One region of the Paenibacillus sp. J22R160 genome, then DNA from elsewhere that is predicted to be linked to it. Evidence: predicted binding sites of a transcription regulator. Region 1 holds the regulator's gene; each other region holds the start of a gene.
What was found. The regulator LexA, encoded in region 1, represses DNA repair genes until DNA is damaged. The targets are predictions, from matches to a motif close to CGAACATATGTTCG.
Positions count from the first base shown of each region.

Region 2: the regulator LexA is predicted to act here: its motif matches at 2,900-2,913, upstream of AC58UW_RS17275 (carbohydrate kinase).
Region 3: the regulator LexA is predicted to act here: its motif matches at 2,913-2,926, upstream of AC58UW_RS04585 (YhjD family protein).

Region 1 is NZ_JCAUAU010000004.1:231,532-236,031, forward strand. Features, by position in the region: gene AC58UW_RS11750 (1,2-dihydroxy-3-keto-5-methylthiopentene dioxygenase) at 1-500, shown strand, start outside; gene AC58UW_RS11755 (HAD family hydrolase) at 576-1,367, opposite strand; gene AC58UW_RS11760 (DUF896 domain-containing protein) at 1,411-1,593, opposite strand; gene AC58UW_RS11765 (LysM peptidoglycan-binding domain-containing protein) at 1,734-2,126, opposite strand; gene lexA (transcriptional repressor LexA) at 2,274-2,891, shown strand; gene AC58UW_RS11775 (aminopeptidase) at 3,382-4,500, opposite strand, start outside.
Region 2 is NZ_JCAUAU010000007.1:95,299-99,798, reverse strand. Features, by position in the region: gene AC58UW_RS17290 (Ig-like domain-containing protein) at 1-1,591, shown strand, start outside; gene AC58UW_RS17285 (PH domain-containing protein) at 1,725-2,342, shown strand; gene AC58UW_RS17280 (hypothetical protein) at 2,445-2,834, shown strand; gene AC58UW_RS17275 (carbohydrate kinase) at 2,980-4,104, shown strand; gene AC58UW_RS17270 (pseudouridine-5'-phosphate glycosidase) at 4,101-4,500, shown strand, end outside.
Region 3 is NZ_JCAUAU010000002.1:249,072-253,571, reverse strand. Features, by position in the region: gene AC58UW_RS04605 (hypothetical protein) at 1-127, opposite strand, end outside; tRNA gene AC58UW_RS04600 (tRNA-Val) at 501-573, shown strand; gene AC58UW_RS04595 (YolD-like family protein) at 846-1,226, opposite strand; gene AC58UW_RS04590 (DNA polymerase IV) at 1,223-2,494, opposite strand; gene AC58UW_RS04585 (YhjD family protein) at 2,501-2,869, opposite strand; gene AC58UW_RS04580 (ATP-dependent DNA ligase) at 3,231-4,073, shown strand; gene AC58UW_RS04575 (hypothetical protein) at 4,086-4,241, shown strand.

The sequences.
Region 1 (4,500 bases):
AAGGCGAAGAACAAGTCAAAGCCTTCTTGGATAGCCAACAAGTTGTATATGAACATTGGGATGCGAACAAACTTCCTGAAGCGCTTCGCGAGAAATTCGTGCTTAATGATGAAGAGAAAGCTCAAATCATCAGCACTTATGAACCAGAAATCCGTGATTTAGCAGCTAGACGCGGATACGAAATTTGGGATGTTATCTCCCTTTCCGACGCGACACCGAATATTGAAGAACTCCTTAAGAAGTTTGAGCAAGTTCATACACACACGGAAGATGAAATTCGCGCAATCGTTTCTGGTAAAGGTATCTTCATCATCAAATCCGAAGAAATCGGCTATTTCGATGTAGAACTTGAGCCAGGGGATGTCATCTCGGTTCCTGAGAACACGAACCACTTCTTTACATTGATGGATAATCGCCAAATCGTTGCCGTTCGTCTTTTCATTGAAAAAGATGGATGGGTTGCTTACAACGTGGAAGATCCAGCTTTCAACAAAGCTTAAATCCTTATCTAGACAAAAGCCCAACAGTGCTGGACTCCTCGTCCGAACAGCCGTTGGGCTTTTTGTTATGCGGCATTAAGCATTAGCGATAATCGGTAAAACTTCCTCTAAGCGCGATACCACATTAGCAGGAACAATCTCATCTCCACTTTGCAGTCCATGATGATTGATCCAAATATTGCGCATGCCTACACGTCCCGAACCAAGGATATCCGTCGTCAATTTATCACCGATCATGATTCCTTCTTCCGCATGAATCCCCAGAAGTTCAAGTGCATGGTGAAAAATTGAAACATCCGGTTTCCCTACTCCAAATTCCCCTGAAATGACAATATGATCGAAATAGGACGTAATAGCTGGTACGCCAGCTAATTTTTCTTTTTGAAGATCAGGCGATCCGTTTGTTAGTAGTAGCAACTTGTAGTTACCCTTCAAAGCATCCAGTACACGGAACGTTTCTTCATAAACGTAAGGACGCTTGCGGCGTTCAGCAGGAAAAAGCTCGCCGAGCTTGTACCCAAGTGCTGAATCTTCTACGCCTAACGCGCGAAGCCCGCGGGTCCACGATTCCGTACGATAGCCTGGCGCTAATTTTTCAAGTTTGCGAAAATTTTCATTTTCACCTTGCGTGAAATTAGCCCATAGTCCTTCAAACGGATTAATACCAATTATTTTGGTGAATGAAAAAGTTTCATAAGACTCATATAAAGCACGGGCTTCTTTACGAACAGCAGCCTCCAGCTCTTCTGGATTCACAGCCGCGTGTTTGGCTGCTTCAGCGCAAGTTGCTTCAAAAGCTTCTTGTACACTACGGTCATCCCATAGGAGCGTATCGTCTAAATCAAAAAGTACAGCCTTCAACGTCATCATTCATTTCCCCTTTGAATGTTGTTTCTATGTGAAAAAGCAACTACTCTTCGTCCGTGAACTTGATGGAATCAAGTTGGACTTTAAGATTGCCTCGGAAAGCCTCAATATATTTTTTTCTCAGTTCGTTACGTTCATCGATTTCCGCTTCCGTTAATCCAACGGTTTTCGCTTTACGAGCAAGCTCATTTATGCGCTCAATGTTTTTATCCATACTGTCACTCATAATGATCCTCCAGTTCAAAAATTCAATATGAGTATTACTTTGCCATCCCTCTAATGGAATGTCAAGAAAACATCAAAAGAGGCTTAGGAACAATACCTAGCCTCTCACCGTCTATTTCCATTTCATTAGGGAAGCAATTGTCAAGGGAGCAATAAAACCTGTCCTTCTTTCAAAGAGCTCGTAGTTAGATGATTCTTCGTCTTAATTTTATCTATATAGGAACGAATGTTCTCTCCACTCTTCTTATGAGTAGTTGCAATGTCCCACAGCGTATCGCCCTCTTGAATGACGACTTGCTCTGGAACAACAGTCTTCGTCTCCGAGTGATTTGACAAGCTGCTCGTCGGCGAAGATGCTGACGCATAAGCTTGTACCATGGCACCGAAAAAGAACACAGTCCCCAGAATGAGAGCAATGAAAAGAAACCGAATGATAGTTTTCGTATTGCGTGATTTGGTTGCGATCCCTTTGGACGCGGTAGTTGATCTATGAGGTGTGCGTGAATTGTTAGTGTGTGAGTAGGCCATATACATGAATAATCATCCCCCAAACATTTGTTCTGTTATTAGAATAACACGAACACATGTTTGAGTCAACGATTTATTCGAACTTATGTTTGTACGAACTCGGGTTCTATGTTATACTTTGGGTAATGATTCCCAGTATTGGAGTGATAACTATTGAGTAAGATTTCACAGCGTCAACAAGCTATTTTAGAATACATTAAGAACGAAGTGAAAGATAAGGGCTACCCGCCTTCCGTACGCGAAATCGGTGAGGCTGTCGGACTAGCCTCCAGTTCAACCGTTCACGGGCATTTGGAGCGTCTTGAGAAGAAAGGGTTAATTCGTCGAGATCCAACAAAACCTCGTGCCATCGAGATCCTTGGCTTAGACGGTGCTGAAACTCATTTCGCTGTTTCCGTTGCACGCGTTCCGCTCGTAGGTAAAGTTACCGCTGGGGTGCCGATTACGGCGACAGAGAACATCGAAGACTACTTCCCTCTTCCTGTCAGCATGGTTGGGGATAACAACGTGTTCATGCTTAGCGTCATGGGTGACAGTATGATCGAAGCCGGCATACATAACGGCGATTATGTCATCGTCAAGCAGCAACAAACAGCGAACAACGGAGACATCGTTGTCGCGATGACAGAAGACGATGAAGCTACGGTCAAACGTTTTTACAAAGAGAAAGACCATATCCGTCTTCAACCGGAAAACTCCGCTTTGAAGCCGATCCTATTGAAGAATGTTACGATTCTTGGCCGTGTCATCGGATTATTCCGTGACATGTAAGACGAATAAGGACCGTCAGGTGAATCATCCTGATGGTCCTTATTCGTTTGTATCTGTGTTCTCCCGCGAATCCATTTTTCCTACGAGGAACTTGAGAACCTAGAGAGAACTGCGATATCTCTTTGATACATTCTATTGAAATCTCGTACTACTTCTTAATAAATTAATAAAAACCTAGCAGGACTCCAGCTAAGGGGTCACTAAAGGGAACTGGCGTACTCTATTTCATGAAAAACGAGCAATTTTCTCCCTAAGCGGAACTACAGGCCCTTATTTATCCTCAATACCTCGCTTTTCCGATGAAATCCACAAAATAGCGAACTGTAGTTCCCCTCGCTAGTGAATAATATGCTTTTGCAGGCTAATAACGGACCAGAGTTCCCTAGAATCCCCCAAACATGTAAATTCTTAAAGTTAAGACAAACAAAGAACCGAAGGACAAATCGTCCCTCGGTTCTTTGTACTAGTCAAAGCTTTGCTCAAGCTGACACTAAAACGCAAGCGCCCAATTACCTTCACGGAAAATAGGCTCCAAACTGCCATCCTGAAGCACACCGTCAATTTCAAGATCGGCCGTCCCTATCATGAAATCCACGTGGATCAAACTTGTGTTCCCGCCTCGTGCTTTCAGTTCTTCATTGGATAAAGAAGCTCCATCCTTGATATTTATCGGATAACAGCTGCCTAAAGCAAGGTGACAGGAAGCATTCTCATCAATGCCTGTATTGTAAAAAATTCGATTAACATTGGATATCGGCGAATCATAGGGAACAAGCGCGACTTCGCCCAGATAGCGAGCACCCTCGTCCATCTCCAATAACCTTGTCAAATGCTCATAGCCAACTTCTGCCTTATAATCAACGACCTTTCCTTCTTCGAACCTGAACGAAAACTTATCAACCAATGCTCCGTTAACATTTAGCGGCTTCGTACTTGATACCGTCCCATTAACGCCTGTCCGTTTGGGCATCGTAAATACTTCTTCCGTCGGCATATTCGCAACAAAGCGAATTCCGCTTGCGTTCGCTTTATCACCGCCCAGCCAAATATGGCCATCTGGCAGCTCTACGCGCAAATCAGTCCCCGCAGCCCGATATTGCAGCGCTGCATATTGCTTCTCGTTCAGCACCTTACGAACGCGTTTCAATTGCTCAATATGTGCGCGCCATGAGCTAACTGGATCATTTTCGTAAACGCGATTGAACCGGAAAATAGCGTCCCACATCGCGTCCATCCGCTCTTCTTCAGGAATATCTGCGTAAACTTTGGATGCCCAAGCCGCAGTCGGAGCTTTAATCAAGCACCAGCTGAACGTGCTCGTTCTCACATAATTTTGATACTTTGAACGTGCTGTTGCCATCGCTTTGGAAGCTCTGGAAATCACACTGGCGTCAATACCGGCGTACAAGTCAGGATCTGGCACTTTAATATTCAGTAGTGCGCCGCCATTCTCAACAAAACGCTCAAGCATATCTGTGTACCACACTGGGTAGTAGTCGAGTGCATCGTCATGAGCCGTTTCTAACCGGGCACGAGTCAGGAAATCATCCTGCCAGTTGACCTGAACAAAGTTCGCTCCTGCTTCGTAGGCTTTCTTAACAATTAGACG
Region 2 (4,500 bases), on a different contig from region 1:
AAAAGGTAAGCTCTCTGCGATCGCGATCGGCGAAGCGAAAATTTATGCGAAATACGGGGATAAAGCCGTTGAGGCCAATGTAGACGTTGAAGTTCCGCGCCGATTGGTTGTAGATACGGATCTTGTTTCCTTGCAAACAGGACAAGAACAGCTCCTAGTCCTTCATGCTACGTATGCCGACGGCACAAGCGCAGAAGTTACACAAAGTGCTGAATGGAGCGTGGATGATGAGAATGTTGCTTTCGTCACCAAAGGAAAAATCACGACTTACAAAGCCGGTGTTGCGACAATAACGGCGAAATACGGTGGCAAAACAACGACCACCAAAGTGGAAGTCGATATCCCTACGGTCATCAAACCAACCAAAAAAACCGTTAATTTACAAATCGGCGGTTCCGATAAAATCGCATTGATGGCCTCTTTCAAAGACGGTCGCGAAGTCGATGTCACGAATAAAGCCGAGTGGACAAGCAGCTCCAAGGATGTTGCCGAAGCACGTAATGGTGAAATCTTCGGTCTTGCAACCGGCGCAGCGACTTTGACGGCGAAATATGGAACCCGCACAGCAGTCATTCAAGTATCTGTAGGCGTTCTGAAGAGCCTTAAGGTCAGCCAAGAAAAACTGATTTTGAAAAAAGGCGACTCGGTTACTTTGACAGCCGAAGCTCTTTATACAGATGAAACGAAGAAAGATGTTTCCTCCGACGTAATCTGGACCAGCAGCAATGTGAAATCCGCGACGGTTGACGGCGGAGTAGTGAAGGCTATCGCTTCTGGAGAAGCTACATTGACAGCTCAGCTAGACAACAAAACAGTGACTGTTCCCGTTCAAGTCGATATGGCAAGTGATCTTACTGCGAATGTAGCTAATCTAGTCTTTGACATGAATGAAACACGTACTATCGTTCTGACGGCTACGGACTCTTCGGGCGCACCGCATACTGTTACCAATGAGGCAGAGTGGAAAACAAGCAACAGCGCGATTGTGTTAGTTTCCAAAGGGGTTGTAACCCCGGTATCACGAGGGAAAGCAACCATCACAGCAACTTATGGCGGCAAAAACATTTCCATCCCAGTTGAAATCGGTGTAGTTGCAGGTCTCGTTGCAGATAAGACTTTCATCGTGACAAAACGAGGCGATCAAGTCCAAATCAAGTTGACCGCGACGCTGTCGAACGGCACAACCAAAGATGTCACGGAATCGGCGACATGGAAAGTAAGTTCCTATAAGCTGGGTACCGTTACAAATGGACTTTTCACACCTACAGCTTCAGGTAAAACGACGATCACAGGATCCTTCGGCGGCAAAATGGTCGCCATTCCAGTGGAAATCGACTCGTTGAAATATTTGAAAACCGATGTTGTCAAAGTCGAGCTCCAAGAAGGCAGCACAGCCAAAATTGAAGCTCTAGCCACATACACGGACGGATCCGAAGAGGATGTCACGAAGCCAGCTTTGTGGACATCGTCGAATATCATGATCGCGGATGTGAAAGACGGCATCATCAAAGCAACCGGCAAAGGAACTGCGAGAATTACGGTGACATATTCTAACATGAGAACAACGGTTCAAGTGACAGTTACCAAGTAAATAAAACAAAGGGCTCCTCAAGTAGATGCTTCTACTCAAAGGTAGCCCTTTTTTAAGTTATAACACTCGCCTGAATTCCATAATTTATACTATACTTATTAAGTAATTATTTGCTCAGGAGAGGATTGATATTATGTTCGGTAGAGTAGCAGCTGACATTCTGGGGTTAAGTGATGTAGGTTCAGTGATTAAGCCTGAAAATTACGATAAGGTAGATAGCGATGATTACGTTCTGCATGAGGATAACGAGAAGATTTTCTTTTTGATTAAATCCAAAACAGATGAATACTGTTTCACGAACCAAGCCTTAATTCATCTCGACGGCACAAGCGCCGTTAGCAAGAAACGTGTGCTGCACCGCTACCCTTACAGCAAATATGCTATTTCCCAAGTTTCCCTGGAAACAGCAGGCACGGTGGATCTCGATGTGGAGATTAAATTCGTGCTGGGTTCCGTCATTTTCTCGATTGATGTGCACAAAAAGCATGTTGAAGAACTGAAAGACCTGTATAAAGCTCTGATTAAGATTTCGGACATCACGCAGGAAAATGAGCATTTCCTTGACTATGCGAAGCAAAGCATCGAGCTCGCTTCCTCCACACTAAACCGTACGACGAAAACCGAGGGACAGAAGCTTTCCGAGGAATTCAAGCAGGTAAACCAAAATGCCTTCGACTGGCTCGTAAGCACGCATAAGCAGTATAAAGTGAAGGATTTCGGTTTCGTTTTTGAGAAATTCATTAATCAATAAAATTGTCCTAATTTATTGATACATAAGTTTTCGTTCATAGGGGAATATAACCATACCTGCATTTACAGACCACTATTCAAGAAGTGCTTGGAGGTATGGAACATGTTTCCCCGATTTATGAAACTAGCTTTAATTTCTTTTCTATGCATTACCGTCCTGCTTGGAGCGCATCAATACCGTAAGCATCCTCATAATCAGCAAGTGATCTCTAGCCCTGAAAGCTGGGAGGCGGCCAAGCAAGGTTCACCCACTTTTTATCAGACAAATCCATTCGGTATGCCTGGCGCAGATGCAAGGCTGCATATGACTACGGATATGAATCAACATGCCGCGGCATATGGACTTACACCGCCAACCTCGATGAAAGCTTTAATGGTTCAAACGCAGGAAGACGCTAAAAAAGGCTGGGGCGGATGGAGTTATGTCGGCCTGTTGGGACTGCTAGGGCTGCTGGGCATCCGAAGCCGTTCGGAGTCTTCGCATTCAGAATAAGCGATTAAAGGAGCACTGTTTCCGGTTTCGGGAAGCAGGCTCCTTTTCATTTTGCGAACGCATCGCAAACAATTGTTTTACTGTTGGACATTTGTCCGCTGCTATTATAAACTAAAGATAGTCAACGATCGAAAGGAGCCATTTCATGGATCGTGAACAGCAAATTCTAGCGCTCATTCGTCAAAATCCATTCATCTCCCAGCATGAAATGGCCAGCATCATCGGTATTTCAAGGTCGGCTGTCGCCGGCTACATCGCTGCCCTAACCAAGAAAGGGACGATCCGCGGGCGAGCTTATGTGACATCGGATGAGAGTACGGTCATGTGTATCGGCGGGGCGAACCTAGATAGCAAAGCGACTAGCAAGCAAGCCATTCGCCTGGCCTCTTCGAATCCAGTCACCGTGACAGAGTCCTGCGGCGGCGTTGCGCGCAATATCGCCCAGACGCTGGCGGGACTAGCTTGCGAGGCGGCGCTGGTCACGGTTGTTGGCGATGACAAAGCCGGCCAATGGGTGTTAGAAGAAACGCGGAAACGTGGCGTTGACGTCAGTCAAGCTATTGTACTCCAGGGTGAAAACACCGGGACGTACACGGCACTGCTCGACGCGACAGGCGAGATGTTTCTCGCTTTTGCAAATATGGACATCTACGATAAATGTACACCTGCCCTGCTCCGGGACAAATGGCCGCATGTGGCTTCTGCCAAGCTTATTATTGCAGATACGAATTTACCTGCTGAGACTCTTGGCGAACTGATTGATCGGTGCAGGGAAGAAAACCTCCCGTTATTTATCGATCCCGTATCTTCGGAAAAAGCCAAAAGGCTTCCGCAAGAGCTGCATGGGGTAACGGCGATTTTCCCCAATTTGGAGGAAGCTTGTCAGCTGGCAGGTATCGCGGCCGGCAACAACAGCAGCAACAGCAGCGATTACAGCATGATTGCAGGAGCAATCCGCGCACGCGGCGTCCGTCACGTCTTCCTAACGCTCGGCAGTCAAGGCGTGATGTATGCCGGCGAGGAAGGCGAGCGGCTTGTCCCGCCCCTTCCGACCAAAGTCGTGGAGGTCACGGGCGCAGGCGATGCTTTTGTCGCCGGTATTGCTTACGGGGTCATGCGGCAAGCCACCTATATGGAATCCTGCCTTTACGGACTCGCTGCTTCCCATATAACGCTGCAAACCGATCAATCTGTCGCAAGCGAGCTGACGGAAGAACGATTGCAACAAACCTTACTTCACCTGACCAAAGGAGACGAATCCCCCTTATGAATACAACTTACCTAACGTTTACTGATGAAGTTAAAGAGGCTTTGGCGAACAATAAACCAGTCGTGGCTTTAGAAACCACGATCATTTCTCACGGTATGCCTTACCCGCAAAACATAGAAATGGCCAAAAAGGTCGAACAAATCATCCGCGATCACGGTGCCGTTCCGGCTACAATTGGGATTATGGACGGTAAGATCAAGATCGGCTTGAACGAGCAGGAGCTCGAAGCTTTCGCAACGAATCCTCATGTGGAAAAAGTCAGCCGCCGCGACTTCCCCTACATCCTCTCGTCGGGCCAAATCGGCGCGACAACCGTCGCAGCCACAATGATCGGCGCTGCGCTGGCGGGCATTGAAGTGTTCGCTACCGGCGGCATTGGCGGCGTTCACCGAGAAG
Region 3 (4,500 bases), on a different contig from region 1:
TATATTTCTTATCGCCAATCATAATCACATCTTCCACTTCAGGAAGCGGATCACCCAAATAAACGGTACCTAGATATACATTACTGCTTTTCAAACGCAAATTCCATCGATGCTGCTGCTTCGTCATGCCTGTTCCTCCCAAACTCTAATGACACCAAGTTACCATAAATCCCGCTAATATGAAAGTCCTATATCAAAGGGCTGACTTTTTTGATATATTAGTGACATGATTGAGCAGAAAGGTTGACTAATCCATGACAACGCAAGGCGTAACTGACGATGAGCTATCCATCCTTTTGGGTAAAGGTCATACAGCAACTTTAGAAGCTTCATCTAATGAACTTTCCTTTATGCCCAGGTCCAAAAAGAAGCGTAAAACTTACCATATTCTCATAAAGCTTTTTCGACTTTGGCGCAGCTAATCTGTTTACAAAATAACCATCTTGTGTATTGACACACTTTAAAATTCTTGGTATATTACTAATTGTCTTCACAAAAACGACTTGTTAGCTCAGCTGGGAGAGCACTATCTTGACAGGGTAGGGGTCAGTGGTTCGAGCCCACTACAGGTCATATATAACAGAAACCCGCAAAGCCATGTGTTATGCGGGTTTTGTTTATTAGTACAGTCTTCAAAATGTATATATAACAGTTTGTTTTTTGATTCCTTGGGTACGCATTGGGTACCAAATAGTTCAAAACGATTCATAAAACGAATAGGTAACTTCATTTATAAACTACATTTAACGAAAAACAAGCCCATGGTAAATTCCTTTGGGCTTGTTTTATCTTCATTATAGGGATTGCTACTCTTCGAGTGGTCTCTCCTATAATTATTTATTTGTTCACGGATCTATCATTCCATCATCTGCCCATTCTTTGCAAAATTCAGCTTTAAGAACATCTCTGTAGGAAATCCATTCCCAATCCCCTGCTCCGCTAAAATTCTCCACTATGTCTAATCGAAATTCACCATGTTTACTACGACCTACGATGCCGGTAACTGATCGAGTCTTAAACTCTTCATATAATGTTAGAGCAACTGGTCTTTTATACATCTGTGACAAGCTCAGCACTGATGAAATATTTTGAATTTCTTGCTCATCTCGTATAGGTCGTGACATGCGTTGATTTTCTTTTCGACTTCTTAGCGCGGCTTCCTTTTGCTGCGGAAGCATCATCCGACTAGACTCCCAGAGTCCGTTAAGTTCTAATTTTTTACTCATTTATAGTGACCTCCAATTTTGCCTGCTCTGTCCGCTGCGAGTCCGGCTTTCATTAAACTTGAAGCCCTAATAATTGCCGTGTTACCGAACCGGTCCTTGATGCCGTCCAATACACTATCCAGCTTACGCAGTTTCGTCACGTCCTCGAAGAGGTCCAGCTGTGTGACTTCCTCATCATCAAGAGACCCCAGCGTGACACCAACTTTACGTACCGGATGACCATTCCAATTACGATGAAATATCTCACGAACTGATCCAAATACTTTTAGCGTATTGTTCGTTGCAAAAGGCATTTTTCGCTGCTGACTAAATCCGGTAGGATCATCGTACGGCGAGCACATACAGAATACATGAATGGTTCCGCTCGTATAACCCTTCTTTCGCGCATCACGGCATACTTCTTCCGTTAATTCAAGTAGAACAATATCTACTTCTTCTGCCGTCGTATAATCTCGTGGCAAGGTCATTCCGTGCCCTATTGATTTCGGAGCTACATTGAACGTTCCTGGCGTGACTGGACTATCATCTAGACCATTAGCTGTACGCCACATAACCTCCGCTTGAATGTCTGACTGTTTACCAAATCGTGCACGAAACTTCTGTTTGAGTACATGCAATGGCGTCCTTGCAACGTGACCGATTGTGGTCATGCCAAGATTAACAAAATGCCTCGTCATGCGCGACCCAACTCCGTACATCTTATCTACACTTAGAGGCCATAAGACACGTTCTACATCTTCTTTACCAAGTGTAAAAATGCCATTCTGGTTTTTCTTTGCGAAGTTGTCCGTTGCTTGTTTAGCAAGGATTTTAGTAGGACCGATGCCAACACGAATACGTACGTTCATTGATGCCGCGACCTTCTTTTGAATCATGACAGCCAGTTCTTCAGGATTACAACGAAAATGATTGAGCGAGCCTGTCACGTCCAGAAACTGCTCATCAATCGAAAATACTTCCACAAGGTCTGTATACTCCTTGTAAATATCCGTAATCGCAAGTGATACATCAATATAGCATTGCATGTGCGGCCGCATTACAATCACATTCGGACATAACTGTAGTGCTTCTCCAAGCCTCTGCGCTGTACTAATTCCAAAGCTCTTGGCTATTGGGCAAGCAGCCAAAATAATTCCTGATCTTCTAGCTGGATCTCCAGCCACCACAACCGGGAGATTTTCTAAGCCCGGATGAGAAGCTTTTTCAACACTAGCGTAAAAAGATTGGCAATCCGAGAGATAGATCGTACGATCACTTTTTTCTCTCAATACCATTTACAAAGACCTCCGCATTCTCATTAATGTTGTCATGAGTTCAGCCTTAATCAAACTGCGTAACATTGTAAAATGGTGGACGTATCCGCGAACTTTATATTCAACATTAATGCCTAAAGCTGTGGTTGATGTTTTTAACACTCTGATGTCACGCTCTTTCATTGCACTCTTAATATTTTGTATTTCAGGATAAATTGCGTCCTCAACTTCTTTTAAATAAAACAGAATATGACCATATATAATTTTATCTTTGTGAACCCTAAGCTCTTCCCAATCCCTTGCCAGCATATCAAGCAAAATAGGAAACAATGTAAATTCTTTGATTAATTGAACATCTTCGTCAGTCTCAACATTTGTCATGACACTCATTTAATCACCTCAAAATAAGAACATTTGTTTGTATATTATATACCGAACACGTATTCGCTATGCAAGTGGTTTTTATGAATAAATAAAAATCCCCACCAAGCTCTTAAAGCCTGTGGGGAAAACTCATCACAATCTGGTTGTCGAGTTTACTTAAAGAAGCCCAAGTAAAACAATGCTATCCGAAAGTTCAGCATAATTTACCTTCCTTTTAGCGCGTAGTACATTGGAAATGAGATAGCGGCTGCTATACTCAAACAAACAAAGGTACTTTGAACAATCAAATTCTTCATTACTTTGCTCCTTGCTTCCTTCAAATCCCATTAGTCATAGTTATCTCTAAGGTGTACCATTATTATGGGTGATGAAGAAAATGTTTATTCCTCCAATGCTTCTCCAATATGCCAAAAACAACGAACCGTTTGATGGTGATTCCACTTTCGCCGAATTGAAATGGGATGGTATTCGGTTGATTGTATCAAATATGGATGAGTTTAACCTATACACAAAGAACACGAATGCAACAGTAAAATATCCTGAACTACACAGTCCACCGATTCCTAAAGGAACTATTCTCGATGGAGAAATTGTTGTCCTTGATGAACAAGGGCGAGCGGACTTCGAAGCAACAAATGCAGGCTTCCGGTCAAATAAAAAGCGTAAACCAGTCGTATTTATGGCTTTTGACATTTTGTATCATCAAGGCGTGGACGTGACTGGGTTGCCATTAGTTCGACGTAAGCAACTACTTGAAGAGACACTTATGGAGACGGAACAATATAGAATTGTTCGGCCAATTAAAGGCAGTGCAAAGGACTTTTTTAAAATCGTATGTCAGCATGGTCTTGAAGGTATTGTCATTAAGAAAAAAGACTCGAAATATGAAAAAGGAGTACGCTCCTGGTCATGGCAGAAGGTTATTAACTACCAAACGGCAGAGGTATACATAACCGGATACAGCAAGAAAGAACATTCTTGGCTTCTTAGCTATCAAGAGGGTGAATCTGTCCGCAGTATTGGCACCATGGAGCTTGGATTAAGTAAGTCTGCTCGTGAATCAATGATGCCTGTGTTTCATTCTTTTAAAAGTGGTGAGAGCAAAGATTACGTCTTTATAAAGCCTGTAGTACGCTGTAGAGTTAAATATAGGGATTGGTATAAATCTGGAATCATGCGACTTCCAGTCTTTGAGGAATTTATTGTTTAGGGGATGACACTTATGGAATACCGAGTTAAGCATACAGAGACAGGCGAAGAGAAAACACTGAGTCATTTAGAAGTGAATGATATGGATTATGATGTAAATAGCCTCATCGTTGTTTTCGATACAAACATGGAGGCATATTTTTTAATTGATGAAGTTCAAGAGTACTGAATTGTCGAGAATTATTGGATTTCACCGAATAGAATAAAAATTAAGCCTGGGGGTGCCCCAGGCTTTCACTTATTCCAGCAAGTATCAAATCCGTGACTAACAAACGTTCCCGTTAAACAAAAGGGGCAGTTGTCGCGGCATCTGCTGCCTGGTTTTTGAACTACTATCGTTCCTAGTTAGCGTAATGACCTCTCCTGTCATTTATGCTACGGTCTCCGCAAGTTCACCTCCTATTTCAATTTATCATCCTCTTGAATCT